Regions from separate parts of the Janibacter limosus genome, predicted to be linked through region 3. Evidence: riboswitches for the same ligand, from Rfam matches in the RefSeq annotation. Region 3 holds a riboswitch; each other region holds the start of a gene.
The links. Region 3 has a riboswitch for S-adenosylmethionine ahead of EXU32_RS04380 (aminotransferase class V-fold PLP-dependent enzyme). Riboswitches for the same ligand answer to the same signal wherever they lie in the genome.
Positions count from the first base shown of each region.

Region 1: it holds a riboswitch for S-adenosylmethionine, as region 3 does, so the genes downstream of both, EXU32_RS08965 (bifunctional o-acetylhomoserine/o-acetylserine sulfhydrylase) here and EXU32_RS04380 (aminotransferase class V-fold PLP-dependent enzyme) in region 3, are expected to answer to the same signal.
Region 2: it holds a riboswitch for S-adenosylmethionine, as region 3 does, so the genes downstream of both, metX (homoserine O-acetyltransferase MetX) here and EXU32_RS04380 (aminotransferase class V-fold PLP-dependent enzyme) in region 3, are expected to answer to the same signal.

Region 1 covers NZ_CP036164.1:1,870,334-1,877,334, reverse strand. Annotated here, with positions in the region: gene EXU32_RS08980 (carboxyl transferase domain-containing protein) at 1-229, opposite strand, end outside; gene EXU32_RS08975 (hypothetical protein) at 271-639, shown strand; gene EXU32_RS08970 (hypothetical protein) at 626-1,039, shown strand; SAM riboswitch class IV at 1,087-1,199, shown strand; gene EXU32_RS08965 (bifunctional o-acetylhomoserine/o-acetylserine sulfhydrylase) at 1,218-2,534, shown strand; gene EXU32_RS08960 (hypothetical protein) at 2,668-2,970, shown strand; gene EXU32_RS08955 (hypothetical protein) at 2,970-4,217, shown strand; gene EXU32_RS08950 (GNAT family N-acetyltransferase) at 4,270-5,532, shown strand; gene hrpA (ATP-dependent RNA helicase HrpA) at 5,564-7,001, shown strand, end outside.
Region 2 covers NZ_CP036164.1:1,855,337-1,862,337, reverse strand. Annotated here, with positions in the region: gene EXU32_RS08920 (alanine/glycine:cation symporter family protein) at 1-81, shown strand, start outside; gene EXU32_RS08915 (YkvA family protein) at 183-614, shown strand; gene EXU32_RS08910 (DUF4192 family protein) at 701-1,768, shown strand; SAM riboswitch class IV at 1,854-1,963, shown strand; gene metX (homoserine O-acetyltransferase MetX) at 1,977-3,137, shown strand; gene EXU32_RS08900 (universal stress protein) at 3,211-3,609, shown strand; gene EXU32_RS08895 (RNA polymerase sigma factor) at 3,787-5,331, shown strand; gene EXU32_RS08890 (transglutaminaseTgpA domain-containing protein) at 5,437-7,001, opposite strand, start outside.
Region 3 covers NZ_CP036164.1:898,589-905,589, forward strand. Annotated here, with positions in the region: gene EXU32_RS04375 (ribonuclease J) at 1-1,311, shown strand, start outside; gene EXU32_RS04380 (aminotransferase class V-fold PLP-dependent enzyme) at 1,382-2,596, opposite strand; SAM riboswitch class IV at 2,637-2,752, opposite strand; gene EXU32_RS04385 (prepilin peptidase) at 2,827-3,471, opposite strand; gene EXU32_RS04390 (DNA translocase FtsK) at 3,582-6,443, shown strand; gene EXU32_RS04395 (TlpA family protein disulfide reductase) at 6,427-7,001, opposite strand, start outside.

The DNA of each region.
Region 1 (7,001 bases), 970 kb from region 3:
CGAGGAAGCGGAACTCGCCGACGATGAGCGCGACCTCGTGACCGCGGATGGTGGCCCGCCCGGTGAGGATCGACTCGTCGGTGCCGGCGCGCTCGGCTGCCTTGGCCATCGTCGCGCGATAGGTGTCGTCGAGGCCGTCCAGGTCGAGGGGCTGGTCCCACGAGACATGGCTGTCGGCATCGACCACGGAGGCGATGAGCTGCTGGGCACCGGGGCGCGAAGTACTCATGCCGTGATGGTCCCACCGCCGGGGCTGGGTAACCTTGCCCGGTGCTTGTGCCTCTGACCACCTTCGTGATGATCGCTGTCGGCGTGCTCGGGATCCTCTCCCTGGGTTACCTCGCGATCAACCGGCTCGTCGACGACGCGCTGCTCCTCGTGACCGCCGTCGTCGAGCTCGGCCTCGTCGTGCTCGCCGTCGTGACCGCGATCGTCCACCGGCAGGTCACCGGCACGGGGGAGGGCGCGACGATGCTCGCCTACGCCCTCACCCTGCCGATCCTGCCCCCGATCGTCGTCTTCATCGCGCTGAAGGAGAAGACCCGCTGGGCGATGGGCGTCGTCATCGCCGGCGCCTTCACCGTGGGCGTCATGACCTACCGCATCCTGCAGATCTGGCAGACCAGTGGCCCGGCCTGAGGTCAGCACCGGCACGGGGCCGGGTCGCATCGTCGTCGCCGTCTACGGCGTCCTCGCGCTCGCCGCGACCGGACGCTCGGTCCTGCAGATCACCGAGTACCTCGACCGGGCGCCGCTGGCGTACGTGCTCTCGGCCCTCGCGGCCGTGATCTACATCGTCGCGACCGTTGCCCTGGCGAAGGGGGGAGCCTCCGGTGCCCGCGTGGCCACCGGGGCGATCCTCGTCGAGGCCGTCGGTGTCCTCACGGTGGGGACGCTGTCCTACCTGCAACCGAGCCTCTTCCCGGACAAGACGGTCTGGTCCCACTACGGGTCCGGCTACGGCTACCTGCCGCTGGTCCTCCCCTTCGTCGGCTTGTGGTGGATCCACCGCGCGCGATCTGGACACTCCGCCCGCTAGGTGAGACAGGGCTGGTGGCCCGCGGCTCGTTTCCTATCATCGGAGCAGGTCTTGAGCGCCAGCGCACAGCCCCGGCTTGCTGGCCGGCAACCCTCCTCCGCGGTGGGGTGCCCCGGGAGACGACCCGGTCCGTGGCGTCCGCCACGGTCAAGCGCGCACCATGCACAGGAGTGAACCCATGACCGACCAGTCCACGTGGAGCTTCGAGACGAAGCAGATCCATGCCGGCCAGGCCCCCGACCCGACCACGGGCGCCCGGAACCTGCCGATCTACCAGACGACGTCGTACGTCTTCAAGGACACCGAGCACGCCGCCAACCTCTTCGGGCTCAAGGAGCTCGGCAACATCTACACGCGGATCATGAACCCGACCCAGGACGCGGTCGAGCAGAAGATCGCCGCGCTCGAGGGCGGCATCGCCGCCCTGATGACCGCCTCCGGCATGTCCGCGACCACCCTCGCGCTGATGAACCTCGCCGAGGCCGGTGACCACATCGTCGCCAGCGCCGCGCTCTACGGCGGCACGGTCAACCTCCTCCAGCACACCCTGCCCAAGTACGGCATCCAGGTCACGCTCGTCGAGGACCCGCACGACATCGAGCAGTGGAAGGCCGCGGTCAAGCCCAACACCAAGGCCTTCTTCGGCGAGACCATCGGCAACCCCAAGGACGTCGTCCTGGACATCGCCGCCATCGCCGACGCCGCCCACGCCGCCGGTGTCCCGCTGGTCGTCGACAACACGATCGCCACGCCCTACGTGCTGCGCCCGATCGAGCACGGCGCCGACGTCGTCGTGCACGCCGCCACCAAGTTCCTCGGGGGCCACGGCAACTCCATCGCCGGTGTCATCGTCGACGCAGGGAAGTTCGACTACGCGGCCGACCCGGAGAAGTTCCCCAACTACAACGAGCCGGACCCGGGCTACCACGGTCTGCGCTACGGCCCGGACCTGGGGATCAACGGCGTCATGGGCGCCAACCTCTCCTTCATCCTCAAGGCGCGCGTCCAGCTGCTGCGCGACCTCGGTCCGGCGATCTCGCCCTTCAACGCCTTCCTCATCGGTCAGGGCATCGAGACCCTCTCGCTGCGGATGGACCGTCACCTGGCCAACACCGCCAAGGTCGCCGAGTTCCTCGGTGGCCACGCGCAGGTCGACAAGGTCACGTGGGCCTCGCTGCCGACCAGCGCCAGCTACGACACCGCGCAGAAGTACACGCCCAAGGGCGCCGGCTCGGTCATCTCCTTCGAGATCTCCGGTGGGCTCGAGGCGGGCAAGAAGTTCGTCGAGGGGCTGACGCTGCACAGCCACCTGGCCAACATCGGTGACGTGCGCTCGCTCGTCATCCACCCCGCGTCGACGACCCACTCGCAGGGCCCGGAGGAGGACCGGCTCGCCGCCGGCGTCACCCCCGGCCTGGTGCGTCTGTCGGTCGGCCTCGAGAGCGTCGACGACATCATCGCCGACCTCGAGGAGGGCTTCGCCGCCGCGAAGTGACCAACGCTCCCTGAGGAGCCTGATCCTCCTGGATCCCTGAGGAGGTTGCGCAGCAACCGTCTCGAAGGGTCCGCGCCGCTGGGCCTGTGGAAATCTCCACGGGCCCAGCGGCGTTCTTTCGTACCGTCGGGGCATGGGCGGACAACGCATATCGATCGACAGCGCGGGCATCGAGGGGCTGGGGCGGCAGCTGTCCAGCATCGCCGACTACCTGGAGGAGAAGGCGGCCAAGGCCAACAACGACCTCGTGGAGACCTTCGGCTTCCCGAGCTTCGAGGGCACCAACGCGTACGAGGGAGCCATCGGGGACTACGAGCTGGAGCGCACGCGGGTGTGCAAGCAGCTGCGTGAGCTGGCCCGCCTGGCCAAGGACGCCGGGTCCTGGTACGTCGAGACCGAGGACCTCGTCGACCAGCGCAACCGAGGGATCCTCTGATGGCGCTCTACGACCCGGGGACCATCGAGGAGGGCGACCCCGCCATGATCCGTGCGGAGGCCGACGAGCTGAAGACCGTGGCCGCCAACATCCACACGGTGGCCGCGATGCTGCGCACGGTCTCGACGAAGGGGGTGTGGGACTCCTGCGCGGGGACCACCTTCGACGCCGAGGTCGGCGCGACCCCTGACGACCTCGTGGCCATCGCCAACCGGCTCGCCGGGACCGAGCGGATCATCCGTCCGTACGCGGAGCGGCTCGAGACGAGCCAGGCCGCGCTTACGCGCATCCGTGCCCGCTACGACGACAACGTCACGACCTCGCAGGACCGCAAGGCGACGCTGGCGACGATGACGCCCGAGGACCCGCAGTACGCCAGGGTCGACCGGGAGTACCGGGCGGCGAGCAACGCGAGAGAGACCAACAAGCGCGAGTTCACCCGTGAGGCCGAGGAGGCCAGTGCCGACGAGCGCGCCGTGGCGACCCGGCTGGGTGACGTGGCGCCGGAGCTGACCGACCCGAGGGCCTACAACGCCTTCGAGAAGTCGAGCCGCACGGGCACCAGCTCACTGGTCCACAACCCGGTCGTCGACTGGATCCCCACCTTCAGGCCGATGTCCGTCCTCGGCGTGGGGGATCCCATCGGCAAGCTCGGCCGCCGCGTCGTCTACGGCGAGGGCAGCTACAAGGACGTCAGTGCGAGCACCGTCGTCGCAGGCCTGAACACAGTCCTCCCCACGAGCAAGAAGGTGGCCGCCAAGAACACCTTCCGCGGGAGTGGCCGTGCGGAGCGCCTGCGGGGGATCAAGGCTGCCGACAAATCCACGAACCCGATCGCACGCAAGCGGATCGTGGCCAATGCAAAGGTCTCCACGCGACACCAGGTGGCCACGTCGAAGGTCAGGCTGAAGGACAAGGTCAGCGACACGGTGGCGCAGAAGTCCGGTGCCCGCCTCATCGACGACTTCGCGACCGACTGGGCGGCGGTCGCCGGCTCGGGCCGGGTCCGCAAGGGTGGCGTGGTCATCAAGTACTCGGTGAGGGCGACGAACCACACCATCACGCAGGTCGACGCGGCGAAGAAGCACAAGGAGAGCTACGACCGGCTCACCGAGACCTCCGCGGAACGCACGGCCCGGCAGGAGCAGGAGGCGGCCGCCGAGCGCCGGAAGGTGGCCGATCAGCAGCGCCGCGATGCAGCGGTCGACGACCTGACGACGCGACCGGTCGCGAGTCCGATCCCGTGAAGGCCGCCAAAACTCCGTTGCGACGCCGTCATCCGGGTGCGAGCGTGACGCCATGCCCTCCGACATCCACGTCACCCGCATCGACCCCGCCGACGACGCAGCCGTCCAGCAGATCCTCGACCTCGACGAGCTCGTCTGGTCCGCGTCCGGCCGGGTGCCACGGGCGGATGCGCTGCGCGACACCCCACGGCGGGCCGGTTTCGTCGCCACCCGTGACGGGGAGCCAGCGGGCATCGCGGGCTCGTGGGACGTCGAGCTGTCCGTCCCGACGGCGAAGGGGGGCGCCTCCCTTCGCCCCGCAGAGGGCCTGACCTGGGTGGGTGTGCACCCCGACCACCGGCGCCGTGGGGTGCTCGGCGCGATGATGGCCCACCACCTGCGCTGGACCCGTGACGAGCAGGGGCGCTCGATCGCCGTGCTCAAGGCGTCCGAGCCGGGGATCTACGGCCGGTTCGGCTACGGCGTCGCCAGCTCCGAGCTGATGTCCAGCTTCGCGCGGGGCACGAAGTTCGCTGCGCCGCAGTCGGTCCGCGACATCGCCGAGCTCACCACCCTGAGGACCACGACGGCGAGCCCGGACCAGGGCGCGCGATGGCACGCCCTCGCGCGCGAGTGCGCGACCACCCTGCCCGGGCACCTCGTGCGCAGCGCCGAGGACAGCCAGCGGCTGCTCACCGACACCCCGGAGAGTCGCGGGGAGCGAGAGCCGGCCCGGTTGCTGTGGGCGACCCGCGACGGCCACGACGTCGGGTGTGCCTACTTCCACCGCACGCCCAAGTGGGACGACGGGAGCGCCGCAGGCAAGGTGGGGGTCTTCTTCCTCCTGTCGGTGGACGCGGGGGCACGCCTCGCGCTCGCCGAGCGGCTCGTCGACCTCGACCTGATGGGCAGTACCGAGTACTGGGTGGCACCCGACGACGTCCTCGCGCTCTGGCAGCCCTCGCTCCGGTCGATGAGCGTCAGCGGCGTGGCCGACAACCTGTGGGTCCGCCTCGTCGACCTGCCGACCGCCGTCGCCGAGCGCGGCCACGCGGTGGACGTCGACGTCGTCGTGCAGGTGCGCGACGAGATCCTCACCGACCAGGCCGGCACCTGGCGCTGGACCGCCGGCGCGGGCGTCGGGGCGCTGGTCCGCAGCGACCTCGAGCCGGACGTCGTCCTCGACATCAGCGACCTCGGCGCGGTCTGGTTGGGTGGGCAGTCACTGGCCGCCCGGGCCGCCGCCGGCCACGTCACCGGCGATCGCGACGCCATCACGCAGCTGGACCTCGCCCTGCGCACCCCGATCGGCCCCGTCGGGACCATCGACTTCTGACCCCTCGAAGATCGCACGTATCCTGACCGCCATGCCCATCCCCCTTCGCGAAGCCATCCCCGCGGAGGACCTGCACTACCCGCAGGACCTGCCGGTCGTCGCGCGCAAGGACGACATCGCCGCAGCGATGCGGGACCACCAGGTCGTGATCGTCGCGGGGGAGACCGGGTCCGGCAAGACGACCCAGCTGCCCAAGATCGCCCTCGAGATCGGCCGCGGACGCACCGGGCAGATCGGTCACACCCAGCCCCGTCGGATCGCCGCGCGCTCGGTCGCCGAGCGGATCGCCGAGGAGCTGCGCCTCGAGCTCGGTGGGCTCGTCGGGTACCAGGTGCGCTTCACCGACCACAGCAGCGACGCCACCGCGGTCAAGGTGATGACCGACGGCATCCTGCTCAACGAGATGCAGCGCGACCGTGACCTGCGCCGCTACGACACGATCATCATCGACGAGGCGCACGAGCGCTCGCTCAACATCGACTTCATCCTCGGCTACCTCAAGCAGCTGCTGCCGCGCCGCCCCGACCTCAAGGTCGTCATCACCTCCGCGACGATCGACCCGGAGCGCTTCGCCGCGCACTTCGCCGGCCCCGACGGTGAGCCCGCGCCGATCATCGAGGTCTCGGGCCGCACCTACCCCGTCGAGGTCCGCTACCGACCCTTGGGCGACGACGAGGAGGACGACGGCGACGGCGACCAGCTGACCGGCATCTGCAAGGCCGTCGAGGAGCTGTGGACCGAGCCCCACGGCGATGGCCCGCGAGACGCGCTGATCTTCCTCTCCGGCGAGCGGGAGATCCGCGACGCGCAGGAGGCGCTGACCTCGATGCAGCTGCCCGACACCGAGATCATCCCGCTCTACGCGCGGCTGTCCGCAGCCGAGCAGCACCGCGTCTTCGCCCAGCACCGCGGACGCCGGATCGTGCTGTCCACCAACGTCGCCGAGACGTCACTGACCGTCCCGGGCATCGGCTACGTCATCGATGTCGGGACCGCGCGCATCTCGCGCTACAGCCAGCGCACCAAGGTCCAGCGCCTGCCGATCGAGCGGGTCTCGCAGGCCTCCGCCAACCAGCGCGCCGGGCGCTGTGGCCGCATCGCCGAGGGCATCTGCATCCGCCTGTACTCGCAGGAGGACTACGAGTCCCGGCCCGAGTTCACCGACCCCGAGATCCTGCGCACCAACCTCGCCAGCGTCATCCTCCAGATGACCTCGCTCGGCCTCGGCGACGTGGCCCGGTTCCCCTTCCTCGAGCCGCCGGACTCCCGCCAGATCACCGACGGCGTCCGCCTGCTGCAGGAGCTGCAGGCCTTCGACACCGAGAGCGCGGCCATCCGCGAGGCCCAGCAGGCGAAGGGAGGACGCCGCGGCGGTGGTCGTCGGCTCACCCCGACCGGCAAGACCCTCGCGCGCCTGCCCGTCGATCCGCGGCTCGGCCGGATGCTCATCGAGGCCGACAAGCTCGGCT
Region 2 (7,001 bases), 960 kb from region 3:
GGTGCCGACTTCTGGGTGGGCCGGGCCGACGCCCGGGTGACCCACGGGGCGCTCGACGAGAGGGTCTCGCCGCGGGAGTGAGCGCGGCCCCTGCCGAGGGCGGGGAATCCGGGACGGGCGCGCTACGTTGGATCCTGCGGGAGCGCGCCCGGACCGGGAGCGCCCGAGCACCAGGAGATCCCATGGCCACTCGCCGCGTCCGCAACGCCGCCCACCTCGCGTCGGCCGTCCGCACGGCTGCCCGCCCCGGTGGGCCCAGCCTGTGGCAGCGCCTGCGCGCCGTGCCGCGGATGATCCGCGCCGTCCGCTCGGGGGAGTACCCCGGCCTGTCCTCCGGCCGCCTGCTCATGCTGCTCGCCGGAGTCGGCTACATCGTCTCGCCGATCGACGTCGTGCCGGAGGGACTCTTCCTCGTGCTCGGTCTCGTCGACGACGTGATGGTCATGGGGTGGGTCGCGGCCACGCTCGTGCGCGAGACCGAGGACTTCATCGCCTGGGAGCAGGGGATGACAGCGCGTGAGGAGTGGACCCCCTCGGCCGCGGAGCAGCCGCGGCAGTCGTCGGCCCACGGCCCGAGGGAGCAGACCGTCCCGTCGTACGTCGTGCCCGACTGATCCACAGGCCCAGGGCGCCCTCACGGCACGTCCACACCATCGTCCTGGCCCCTGCCGAGCACCTCGGCAGGGGCCAGATTCGATGCATGACAACCTTCGCCAGACCACGCAACCCGCTCGAGCTCGCCGTCCTGCTCCCGTACCAGCTCGGGTACCACCCGGGCCCGTCCGTCGTCCTGGTCGTGATGCAGGAGTCGCGGTTCGGCATGCTGCAGCGCCACGACCTGCCCGACGACCCGCATGACGGGCTCGCCGTCGCCCGCCACGCACTGTCGGTCGCCGTGCGCGAGGGCGCGACGAGCATCATGCTCATCGCCTTCGAGGACGACGCCCGGGAGTCCGCGCCCCTCGTCGAGGCACTCGTGGCCGCCGCCGACGAGGTCGCCGTCGAGGTCGGTCTCCAGCTCGTCGTCAGGGACGGCCACGGTCACCTCACCGGTCAGCGCGGGCCCACGATCGTGCGTCCGCTGCCGCCGCCGGAGGACGTCCCGGCCGTCGCCCCCTTCGTCCACGCGGGGGTCTACCCCCTGCCGAGCCGCGACCACCTGATCAGGGGCGCGCTGCCGGCGCGCGACGAGCACCGGGCCGCAGCCGTGGCCGCGGCCGGGCGCACGTCCGGTGCACCGGACGACAAGGCGGTCACGCAGGTCTGGGGGAGGGTGCTGGATCCGTCCGCCGGCGCGCTCGCCGTGGCCGACCTGACCGACGACGAGCTGCACCTCCTGGCCACGTCGGTGCTCGACGTCGACTGGCGCGACGCGCTCCTGGCCGTCCTGTGCCCCGGCACCATCTCGTGGGCAGCCCTCTCCGCCCCCCACATCACCAGGGCCCGCCACGCCAGCACCCGGTGCGCCTGGACAGAGGGGGTGGACGCGGCCCGCAGTGGGCACCAGGACGACCTGATGGCCGTGCGGCTGCGCCTGGGGGAGCTGACGCGACTCGTGCCCCTGGAGCTGACCCCCTCGCTCCTGACCATCACGGCACTCCTCGCGTGGTGGACCGGTGACGGCACCGTCGCGGGGACCTGCCTGGAGCGCGCGCTCGAGGTCGACCCCGGGCACAGCCTGGCGGACCTGCTGCTCAGCCTGCTGTCCGAGGGAGTGCGTCCGTGGGAGCGGACCGGGCTCGCGGCCGTGCCGGACCCGGCCGCCTGAGACGACCGGGACGGCTGCGCGAGGCCGTCCGCACACCGGACCCGGGCTCGATCGCGGGTCGCTCCTGCGGCTAGCATGGTCGGCAGGTCATGAGCGCCAGCGTCAAGCCCCGGCTCGCTGGCCGGCAACCCTCCTCGCGACGGGGTGCCCCGGGTGATGACCAGGCTGCATCGCAGTGATGTGGCAAGGCGAGCCGGGAGTCATCCTGATGAGTGTTACCACCACACCCCCCACGGGCACCGCGCTGTGGCGCGACGGCGACCCGCCGGGCGACCGCATCTTCCACGCGATCGGTGACCTCACCCTCGAGTCCGGGGACCACCTGCCCGACGTCGTGCTCGCCTACGAGACCTGGGGCGAGCTCAACCCGGCCCGGGACAACGCCATCCTCGTCGAGCACGCCCTCACCGGCGACAGCCACGTCGTCGGCCCCACCGGTCCGGGCCACCCCACGGCCGGATGGTGGCCGGACCTCGTCGGACCCGGCGCCCTGCTCGACACCGACGAGCACTTCGTCGTCGCGGTCAACGTCCTCGGCGGCTGCCAGGGCAGCACGGGTCCCGGCACCCTCGCCGCCGATGGTCGCCCCTGGGGCAGCCGCTTTCCCCGCGTCACCATCCGTGACCAGGTCGCCGCCGAGGCGCGACTGGCCGATGCCCTCGGGATCGACCGGTGGCACACCGTGGTCGGCGGGTCGATGGGGGGCATGCGCACGCTCGAGTGGGTCGCGTCCTTCCCCGACCGGGTGCGCACCGCCGTGGCGCTGGCCTCGAGCGGCTACGCGACGGCAGAGCAGATCGCCTGGAGCCAGGCCCAGATCCTCGCGATCCAGAACGACCCGTGGTTCGCCGGTGGCGACTACTACGACAACGCGCAGGGCCCCGAGGTCGGGCTCGGGATCGCGCGGCGCATCGCGCACGTCACCTACCGCAGCGAGCTCGAGCTGCACGAGCGCTTCGGCCGCGACGCGCAGGACGAGGCGCCGGGGGAGAGCGGCCGGCCGCGCTACACGATCGAGAGCTACATGGACCACCACGGCAGCAAGCTCGCCGGACGCTTCGACGCCAACTCCTACATCGTGCTGTCCGAGGCGATGAACTCCCACGACATCGGTCGAGGACGCGGCGGGCTGTCCGCGGCACTGGCCCCCTTCGCCGGTCGTCTGGTACTCGTCCCCGTCGACTCCGACCGGCTCTACCCGCCGCGGTTGTCGCGGGAGGTGGCGCTGGCGCACCCCGAGTCCGAGCTCGCGACGATCAGCTCGATCGTCGGGCACGACGGCTTCCTCACCGAGACCGATCAGGTGGCCACGCTCCTGCGCGAGGTCGTCTCGGGCGCAAGCGCGCACGACACGACGAGCACGGAGTGAGACAGGTCACGCCGGCGCGGTGTAGCGTCTGGCGCAGGTCCATCCGCACCAGTAGATCTGCCGAGGAGCAACGATGACGATCGTCGTGGGATACGTGTCCACCAAGGAAGGCGAGGCCGCGCTCGAGCGAGCCTTCGAGGAGTGCCGCCTGCGCAAGGACAACCTCGTCGTCATCCACTCCGACCGAGGGGGCACCAGCCTGAGCGGCGACAGCGCCCGCAAGAACGAAGATGACCTCAAGCAGGTGCGCAGCCGTCTCGAGGAGGCGGGCGTCGAGGGCGAGGTCCGCGGACTCGTCCGCGGCAAGGAGCCGGCAGAGGACCTCATCGTGGTCGCCGAGGAGACCGACGCCAGCCTGATCATCATCGGTCTGCGCAAGCGGACGCCGGTGGGCAAGCTGATCCTGGGCTCCAACGCGCAGCGGGTGCTGCTCGACGCACCCTGCGACGTGCTCGCCGTCAAGGCGCGCTGATCTCCCGATCGACCACCAGCGGGCGCCCTTCGGGGCGCCCGCTGCGGCGTTCGGGGCAGACTCGTTTTATAATGGTGCTGAGCCCAACGCACAACGTCCGGGCGAGTCGGGTCGATGAGGCTCTCACGCCAACCTCATCGATCACCCGGCGACATCCCCCGTGACGAAAGGTTGTTGGTGACTGCTGTGTCCCCACGGTCCGAAGGGGCGCAGGGCTCCCTTCCCAAGGAGTTCTCGCACCCATCGCTCCAGGAGCTGGTCCGAGTGGGCCACACGACCGGATCCATCACCAGCGATCAGCTGCAGACCGCCTTCGGCGAGGCGCAGGTCAGCCCCAGCCGCGGACGCATCGTCCTGCGGGCGCTCGACGACCAGGGAATCGAGGTTCAGGTGCCAGAGACAACAGGCAAGAAGGCCACGGCCAAGAAGGCCCCCGCCAAGAAGGCGGCCGTGAAGAAGGCAGCCGTGAAGAAGGCGGCGGTGACGACGACCAAGAAGGCCGCCGCCGCGCCCGCGAAGAAGGCTGCGACCAAGAAGACGGCCGCGACCACGTCTGCCGCTGCTGCCGCCGCCGCGCCCGCCGCCAAGAAGGCTGCCGTCAAGAAGACGGCCGCCAAGAAGGCCGCCGCGAAGAAGGCTGCGGCCAACCCGACGACGACCACGGCCGAGGAGCCGGCACCCGGTGAGGACGATGTCCTGCACGAGGAGCCCAAGGCCAAGGAGAAGCCGGAGGAGCAGGACGAGAAGGCCGGCTTCACCATCAGCAACGATGACGAGGACGACGCGCCTGTGCAGCAGGTCGTCACCGCCGGTGCCACCGCTGACCCGGTCAAGGACTACCTGAAGCAGATCGGCAAGGTCGCTCTCCTCAACGCCGAGCAGGAGGTCGAGCTGGCCAAGCGCATCGAGGCCGGCCTCTTCGCCGAGGAAAAGCTGTCCTCGGGCGAGAAGATCGACATGAAGTTCAAGCGCGAGCTGTGGTGGATCTCCCAGGACGGCAAGAACGCCAAGAACCACCTGCTCGAGGCCAACCTGCGCCTCGTCGTGTCGCTCGCCAAGCGCTACACGGGTCGCGGCATGCTCTTCCTCGACCTCATCCAGGAGGGCAACCTCGGTCTGATCCGTGCGGTCGAGAAGTTCGACTACACCAAGGGCTACAAGTTCTCGACCTACGCGACCTGGTGGATCCGGCAGGCCATCACCCGCGCCATGGCCGACCAGGCCCGCACCATCCGCATCCCGGTGCACATGGTCGAGGTCATCAACAAGCTCGCCCGCGTCCAGCGACAGATGCTCCAGGACTTGGGTCGCGAGCCCACCCCGGAGGAGCTGGCCAAGGAGCTGGACATGACGCCCGAGAAGGTCGTCGAGGTCCAGAAGTACGGTCGCGAGCCGATCTCGCTGCACACCCCGCTCGGCGAGGACGGTGACTCCGAGTTCGGTGACCTCATCGAGGACTCCGAGGCGGTCGTCCCGGCCGACGCGGTGAGCTTCACGCTCCTGCAGGAGCAGCTGCACTCGGTCCTCGACACGCTCAGCGAGCGTGAGGCCGGTGTGGTGTCGATGCGCTTCGGCCTGACCGACGGCCAGCCCAAGACGCTCGACGAGATCGGCAAGGTCTACGGCGTGACGCGTGAGCGCATCCGTCAGATCGAGTCCAAGACGATGAGCAAGCTGCGTCACCCGAGCCGCTCGCAGGTCCTGCGCGACTACCTCGACTGAGGTCGCACACAGTTCGAAGGGAGGCGCTCACTTTTGTGGTGGGCGCCTCCCTTCGTCGTCATGGCGCCGGGTGGAGCTGGACGCGCGGACGAATCGTGGGCGGGTCTACTTCCGACCGGGGAGGCGGTCCAGCACTGCGCGTCCCCATGACCGCCAGACGTCGACGCCGTCGCGCGGCCACAGGATCGATCGCAGCTGGGCCGAGCGCTGCCGGCTGGAGCGGACCCGGCCCACGAGCGCGTCGACCTCGTGGGAGACGTCGGGGAGGTCCTGGCCGGGCGCGGCGTAGCGGGCCCGCTCCAGGGTCGCGACGACGTGGTCGAGCTGCTCCTGCAGGGGCTCCTCGAGGTGCATCCGGTGGCCGATCCAGCGTCCGGCCTGCCGTGGGGTGGCCCCCACGGGCGTCCTGACGCCGAGATCGTCGAGCTGGGTGACCAGCTCGCGCCACTCGCGCTCGACGCGCTCCGCGGAGTCGCGGGCGGTGCGCCGCTCCCTTCGTCGGGCGAGCCATCCGGTGAGCGGCAGGATCGCGAGCACCGCCAGCAGGCCGGCGAGGCCGAGGAGCCACCAGACCCAGCGAGGGGTGCCGGTGTCCGCGGTGGCGGCGGGGTCGGCGACAGCGGTCTCGTCGGTCGGCGAGGTGGACGTGCTCGAGGAGCTCGTCGGCTCGCTCGTGCTCGACGTGGTGTCGGTGCTGGTGGCGTCGTCGACGTCGATCGAGTACCCGGGCACGCTGGCCGCCCGCTGGCCCGGAGTCGGCTCGAAGCGCGTCCACCCCACGCCTTCGAAGTACAGCTCAGGCCAGGTGTGGGCGTCGCTGGCGCGCACGATCCGGTCGCGGCCGTTGGTGCTCGAGCCGGGGAGGAAGCCGACGGCCACCCGGGCCGGGATCCCGCGGGCGCGGGCGAGCAGCGTCATGGTGGCCGCGAACTGCTGGCAGTAGCCGACCTTGGTCTGCAGGAAGTGGACGATCGGGTCGCGACCCTCGGGCCTCTCGGGCAGCTCGAGGTTGTAGGTGAAGTCGGGGCCACGCAGGTATTTTTGGATGGCCTGGGCGACCTCGATCGGGGTGGCGTCGATCCCGGCCAGGGACTCGGCCACGCGGGAGACCTCGACGACGGATCCGCTGTCGAGGCTCAGGTAGGCATCCCGGTAGGCGGCGGCGTCGACGACCGTGTCGGGGTCCAGCGAGTCACGCGGGGTGAAGTCCTCGTCCTGCGGGTCCAGCTCGACGAAGGAGGCCGAGTAGGTCCCGGGGGTGCGCTGGACCTGCGCGGTCCCGTCGGCGCCCAGCGACCACGGGATGCCGCCCAGGTCGGCCGACCGGGTCAACCACGGCAGGGGCAGCTGCGGGGCGGCGATGCCGTTGTCCTCGACGACGATGGTGCGCAGGTCGCGACCGATCGAGTCCGGCACCGTGGCCACCGGGTCCGTGGGGGTGAATCCCTCCTGGGGCTCCTGCGCGCGGGAGCGCATCCGGCCCATCCCTCCGTCGAAGTCCTCGACGACGGCGACCCGCAGCGGCCCCGGCGTCGGGTCGTCGGTGGTGTAGCGCAGCACGGGTGTCTGGCTGGGGGACTCGAGGCTGCGTCGCAGGTCGAGCTCGGTGGACAGCCGCAGACCGGCCGCGCCTCCTGCCCCGCCCCCGCCTCGGCCGAGGCCGTCGAGGA
Region 3 (7,001 bases):
CCCTTCACCCTCGGGGTCAAGGAGGGCGGGCGCGAGTCCTTCGGAGTCTTCGACTGCGAGTTCATCGCCGTCAACCACTCGATCCCCGACGCCCTGGCCGTCTTCGTGCGCACCGCGGGCGGGACCCTGCTGCACACGGGCGACTTCAAGATGGACCAGCTGCCGCTGGACAAGCGGCTGACCGACCTGCGCGCCTTCGCCCGGGTCGGCGAGGAGGGGGTCGACCTCTTCCTCACCGACTCCACCAACGCCGAGGTGCCCGGCTTCACGACCCCCGAGCGGGAGATCGCGCCGGCGATCGACACCGTCTTCCGCACGGCCCAGCGCCGGATCATCGTGGCCTGCTTCTCCAGCCACGTGCACCGCGTCCAGCAGGTGCTCGACGCCGCCGAGCGCAACGGCCGCAAGGTCGCGATGGTCGGACGCTCGATGGTGCGCAACATGGGCATCGCCGCCGACCTGGGCTACCTCCACGTCCCCGACGGCGTGCTCGTCGACGTCAAGAAGCTCGACACCTTCCCCGACGACGAGATCGTGCTCATCTGCACCGGCAGCCAGGGCGAGCCGATGGCGGCACTGTCACGGATGGCCAACCGCGACCACCGCATCGACGTCGGCGACGGCGACACCGTGCTGCTCGCCTCCAGCCTCATCCCCGGCAACGAGAATGCCGTCTACCGCGTCATCAACGGCCTGATGCGGCTCGGCGCCGACGTGGTCCACAAGGGCAACGCCAAGGTGCACGTCTCGGGCCACGCGAGTGCCGGCGAGCTGCTCTACTGCTACAACATCGTCAAGCCGCGCAATGTCATGCCGGTCCACGGCGAGTGGCGCCACCTCGTCGCCAATGCCGATCTGGCGATGCAGACCGGCGTCGACCCCGACCATGTCGTGCTCGCCGAGGACGGTGTCGTGGCCGACCTCGTCGACGGGCGCGCCCGGATCGTCGGGTCCGTGCCGTGCGGCTACGTCTACGTCGACGGCTCGAGCGTCGGCGGGGCCACCGAGGACCTGCTCAAGGACCGCCGCATCCTGCGCGACGAGGGCTTCATCTCCGTGACCATCGTCGTCGACTCCTCGACCGGCAAGGTCATCGCCGGTCCGGAGATCACCGCCCGCGGCTTCGCCGAGGACGACGAGATCTTCACCCAGGTCAAGCCCACGATCATCGCGGCCCTCGACGAGGCCGCGAGCAAGGGCACGACCGACACCCACCAGCTGCAGCGCGTCGTGCGCCGCGCCATCGGTGGCTGGGTGGGCGGCAAGATCCGCCGGCGCCCGATGATCATCCCGGTGGTCATCGAGGCCTGAGCGGGTACCTCCTGCCGAGGCGAAGGGAGCCTGCCGGGACCTCCCTTCGCCTCGCCCGAGGAGGGCTCGGTCAGAGGGCGCGCAGCGCGGCCAGGAGCCGGTCGATGTGCTCGGGGGTGCTCCCGAGGCCGGCGCTGATCCGCACGGCGCTGTCCTGCTCGTGCTCCGAGAGCAGGTCGTCGACGAGCAGGTGGGCGCAGAACTTGCCGTCCCGCACGCCGATGCCGTGGTCGTCGCCGAGGATGCGCGCGACCTCACCGCTGTCGTACCCGTCGACGGTGATCGACGCGACGGGAGCGCCGTCCCCACCACCGAAGAGGGTGTGCACGTGCACGCCCTCGATCCCGGCGAGGCCCGCGAGGAGTCGGATGCGCAGTGCCTGCTCGTGGTCGACGATGGCCCGCTCGTGCTCGGCGATGATCTCGCAGGCCGTGGCCAGCGCGACGGCGCCGAGGACGTTGGGGGAGCCGGCCTCGTGGCGGGCCGGGCCGCAGGCCCACTCGGTCGTGTCGGGCCCGACGTGGGCCGACGCGCCGCCGCCGGCGAGGTAGGGGTCGGCGGCGTCGAGCCAGTCCCTGCGGCCGACGAGCACCCCGGCGCCGAAGGGGGCGTAGATCTTGTGACCGCTGAAGGCGACCCAGTCGATGCCGAGGGCCTCGATGTCGACCCGGCGGTGGGGCGCGACCTGGGCGGCGTCGAGGGCGAAGCGGGCGCCGTGCTGGCGGGCCAGCGCCGAGAGCCGCTCGATCGGCCAGTGCTCACCGGTGACATTGGAGGCGCCGGTCGCGACGACCAGTCGGTGCTCGGCAGGGTGGTTGCGCAGGGCCTGGTCGAGCAGGTCGACGGCCTCGTCGTGGCTGTGCGGCACCGGCAGGCGCAGCGCATCGCCCCACGGGAGCAGCGCGGCGTGGTGCTCGGAGGCGAAGACGAAGACCTTGGTCCCCTCGGGCAGTGCCCGCGCCAGCAGGTTGAAGGAGTCGGTCGTGTTGCGGGTGAAGACGACCTGGTCGTCCTCGCGCGCCCCGACGAAGTCGGCGACGCTCTCGCGGGCCTGCTCGTAGCGTGAGCTGGTCACGCGCGAGGCGAAGCCTGCGCCGCGGTGCACGGAGGAGTAGGTCACCGCAGCGGCGGCCACCTCCTGGGCGACGGCGGCGAAGGCGGGCGTGGTGGCGCCGTGGTCGAGGTGGGCGTACTCGACGACCGAGCCGTCCTTGTCGCGGTAGCTCAGCCCGGCGGAGACGAGCTCGGGCAGGAGGGTGGTGGTGTGCACATCGGAAACGGTCATGACAGTGCTCCTGGGTCCTGTGGACCCGAGCGTCGCCACGGGTCCGCGCTTGCCGGGCAACTGGTCGTCGCCGGCCAGGTCGTCACCCGGAGCACCCCACCGCGGAAGGAGGGTTGCCGACCAGCTAGCCGGGGCTTGTCGCTGGTACTCGTGACCTTGGGTCAGGACAGTAGCGCACCGGTTCGGGGGGCTGTCGAGCGCTCACCGAGGTCGTCTCGCAACGTGGGACATCAGGCCAGGGCGATGGCCAGGACCGCGCCGGCGACGAGCCAGGGGCCGAAGGCCAGCTGCGTCGAGCGGGTCGCCCGCCGGGCGAGCAGCAGTGCGAGAGCGACGATCCCGCCGAGGACGAAGCCCAACCAGATCCCCACGACGAGCTGCGCCCACCCCAGCCACGCCAGGGTCGGGGCGATCGAGACGAGCAGCTTGGCGTCGCCCATGCCGATGGATCGGCCGTGGAGGAAGAAGGCCAGGAGGATTGCCACGCCGCCGACCAGGACCGCTGCGACGGTGGCCCTGGCCAGAGCACCCCAGTCGCCGGTCGCGGCGGAGGCTCCGGTGAGCAGGACCGCGGCGACCGGGACGAGCGGCACGGTGAGCGCGTTGGGCAGGCGGTGGACGTCGGCGTCGACTGCCGCGAGGACCAGGCCGACGAGGCCGAGGGTCAGGGGGGCGAGCAGCACCGGCCAGGGGCGGTCCGTCAGCGAGCGCTCCACGGCCAGCCCGACGAAGGGAGCGAGCGCCGGGACCCAGAGATGGCGGGGGAGGGGACCCCCTTCGCCCGGTCGTCGGTAGGTGCCGGCGCGCAACCACTGCCACCCGACGAGACCGCAGGCGAGCGCCGCGAGCACGACGAGCGGGGTGCGGGGGTCCATGCGGCGACGCTACTGGGCGCACGAGCCGCGCGCCGACGGATACCCACAGGTTGGCCCTGTTGCGCGTGTGACGCGTGTGTCAGGGGTGGCTTTCGCCTACCCTGCGGAACATGGCCACTCGTCCGTCGACCACCTCGCGCAGCACCAAGGGCGCCTCGTCGCGCCCCAAGGGCAGCACCCGCCCAGCGGGTCGCAAGGCCCCTGCCAAGACCGCTGCCAAGGGGAAGACCTCCGCCTCCCGCACCTCATCGGCTTCAGGGGGCGGCCTGCCCCTGCCACTGGCCGCGGTGCACAAGACCTGGATGGGCGTCGCCCACGCGACCGGCTCGGGAGTGCGGCGGATCGGCCACAGCGCCAGCCAGATCGAGCCTGAGCACCGCCGCGACGGGTGGGGCTTCCTCGCCCTCGCGCTGGCGCTCGTCGTGGCCGTGCGCGAGTGGTGGGGCCTGTCGGGCACCTTCGGTGACATCGTGCACGCCGTCTTCGCCGGCACCTTCGGTCGGGTGGCCTACGCCCTGCCCATCGTCCTGCTCCTCCTCGGCGTGCGTCTGCTCCGCTCCGAGGGCGACTCCGCAGCCGACGCCCGCCTGGGGTTCGGCGCGATCATGGGCCTCTTCGCCGCCTCCGGGCTGACCCACATCGCCAAGGACATCCCGCAGCCGCCCGACGGCGCCGGTCCGATGCGCGACGCCGGTGGCATCTTCGGCTTCCTCGCCTCCGACCCGCTGGCCACCGCGGTCACGCCGTGGCCGGCCACCATCCTGCTCGTCCTGCTGGGGCTCTTCAGCCTCCTGCTCCTCACGGGGACCCCGCTGCACGAGGTCCCGCAGCGCCTGGCCTACGTGCGGGCAGCCTTCACCGGAGAGGTTCCGAGCCACGTGACCTCGGCCGAGGTCGACGCGCGCCAGGACGCGCCCAAGGCCGCGGTCACCCGGGCCCGCCGGCGCCGGGTCATCGACCCCGCCGACGACGCGCTCTCGGGCGAGCGTGACGGCGACACCGCCTTCGACCAGGCCGCGGTCGTGCAGCCGGTCGGCAGGGGCCGCAAGCGCCGCGGCGCCGCCGACGCAGGCTCCACCACGGCGGCGACCGCGGAGGTCGACGAGAGCGCCGAGACCGCGCAGGCGGAGGCGGGCGGTCCCCGCCCGGGAGAGAAGCGACCGACCAAGAACCCCGTCGTCGCCCCGATCAAGCCGACCGACAAGACGGTCCTCGAGGCACCGCCGACGACGCAGCTGCCGCAGCGGGTCGAGCAGCTGGCCCTCGCGGGGGACGTCACCTACACCCTCCCCGACAGCAGCCACCTCAAGCCGGGGGCTCCGCACAAGGAGCGCTCGGCGGCCAACGACAAGGTCGTCGAGGCCCTCACCAACACGCTGGACGAGTTCGGCATCGACGCCCACGTCACCGGCTTCCACCGCGGACCGACCGTCACCCGCTACGTCGTCGAGCTCGGCCCGGGTGTCAAGGTCGAGCGGGTCACCGCGCTGTCCAAGAACATCGCCTACGCCGTCGCCTCGGCGGACGTGCGCATCCTCAGCCCGATCCCGGGCAAGTCCGCCATCGGCATCGAGATCCCCAATGCCGACAAGGAGATGGTCTGCCTCGGCGACGTGCTGCGCTCGGACGTCTCGCGCAACAACGAGCACCCGATGGTCATGGGTGTCGGCAAGGACGTCGAGGGCGGCTACGTCATCGCCAACCTGGCCAAGATGCCCCACCTCCTCGTGGCCGGCGCCACCGGCTCGGGCAAGTCCTCCTTCGTCAACTCGATGATCACCTCGATACTCATGCGCTCCACGCCCGACGAGGTGCGCATGGTGCTCGTCGACCCCAAGCGCGTGGAGCTGACGGCCTACGAGGGCATCCCGCACCTCATCACCCCGATCATCACCAACGCCAAGAAGGCCGCCGAGGCGCTGCAGTGGGTCGTGCGCGAGATGGACATGCGCTACGACGACCTCGCCAGCTCCGGCTACAAGCACGTCGACGACTACAACAAGGCCGTCCGGGCGGGCAAGGTACAGCCGATCCCGGGCAGCGAGCGGGTCATCCAGCCCTACCCCTACCTGCTGGTGATCGTCGACGAGCTCGCCGACCTGATGATGGTCGCCCCGCGCGATGTCGAGGACTCGATCGTGCGCATCACCCAGCTGGCCCGTGCGGCCGGCATCCACCTGGTGCTGGCGACCCAGCGCCCGTCCGTGGACGTCGTGACCGGTCTGATCAAGGCCAACGTGCCCTCGCGGATGGCCTTCGCGACCTCCTCGCTCGCCGACTCCCGGGTCGTCCTCGACCAGCCGGGCGCGGAGAAGCTGCTCGGCCAGGGTGACGCGCTCTTCCTGCCGATGGGCAAGTCCAAGCCGATGCGTGTCCAGGGCGCATGGGTCACCGAGTCCGAGATCGAGGACGTCGTCGCGCACGTGACCGGCCAGCTCAAGCCGGTCTACCGCGAGGACGTGGCCCCGGTGGAGGCACCCAAGAAGCACATCGACGAGGACATCGGTGACGACCTCGACGTGCTGCTGCAGGCGACCGAGCTCGTCGTCACGACGCAGTTCGGCTCGACGTCGATGCTCCAGCGCAAGCTGCGGGTCGGCTTCGCCAAGGCCGGGCGCCTCATGGACCTGCTCGAGTCGCGCGGCGTCGTCGGCCCCTCCGAGGGGTCCAAGGCCCGCGACGTGCTCATCACGCCCGAGGAGCTCCCGACCACCCTCGCCCTGATGAAGGGGGAGGAGCCGCCGCCCCTCGAGGAGCCCACGGCCGAGGCCGAGGACGACGAGCCGATCGAGTCGGTCGACGCCGCACCGCCGGTGCCGGTCACCGACGACACCGCAGTCATCGACGTGCGCACGGGGCCACCCGCGCAGCCCTACAACCGTTACCCCGAGGACCCGATCGGGACCGAGGTGGTCGAGGAGTGGAGCGAGGACGACGACGAGGACGCCTGGTCGCTCACTGACCGGGGCTGATCTCCCCGGCCTCCACGACACCCGCCTCGACCAGCTCGGCGTGCACGTCGTCGACGAAGGCCAGCACCTCGGTGCTGCCCTGCACCGGACCACCTGCCAGCAGGCCGTCACCACCCAGCAGCACCGCGCCGGGGGTGCCGATGCCGAAGATCCGCGCCAGGGTCGCCTGCGGGTCGTGCAGGATGCGCTCGGCCAGGTGCGGCACCGCGGCCAGCGTCGTCTCGAGCGGTAGCGACACGACGGCTCGCACCGCCACCGGGCCGAGCAGCTCGTCCCACGCGGGGATCCGCTCGATCGGCGTCGCGCAGGGCCCACAGCCGGGGGAGACGAAGACGAGCATCGTCGCGCCGTTGCTCACCAGGGAGCGCAGCGACAGGGACTGGCCGGTCTCGTCCTCGAGCGCGGCGTAGGGCAGGGGCTGGCGGGCGTAATCCACGATCTCGCCCTCGGCAGCGTCGTCGGTGGCGATGGGGGACGCGAGGGGCCCTCCCTTCGTCCCGCCGAAGGTCACGACGACCACGGCGACCGTCAGCACCACGAGCGCCAGCCACAGCCAGG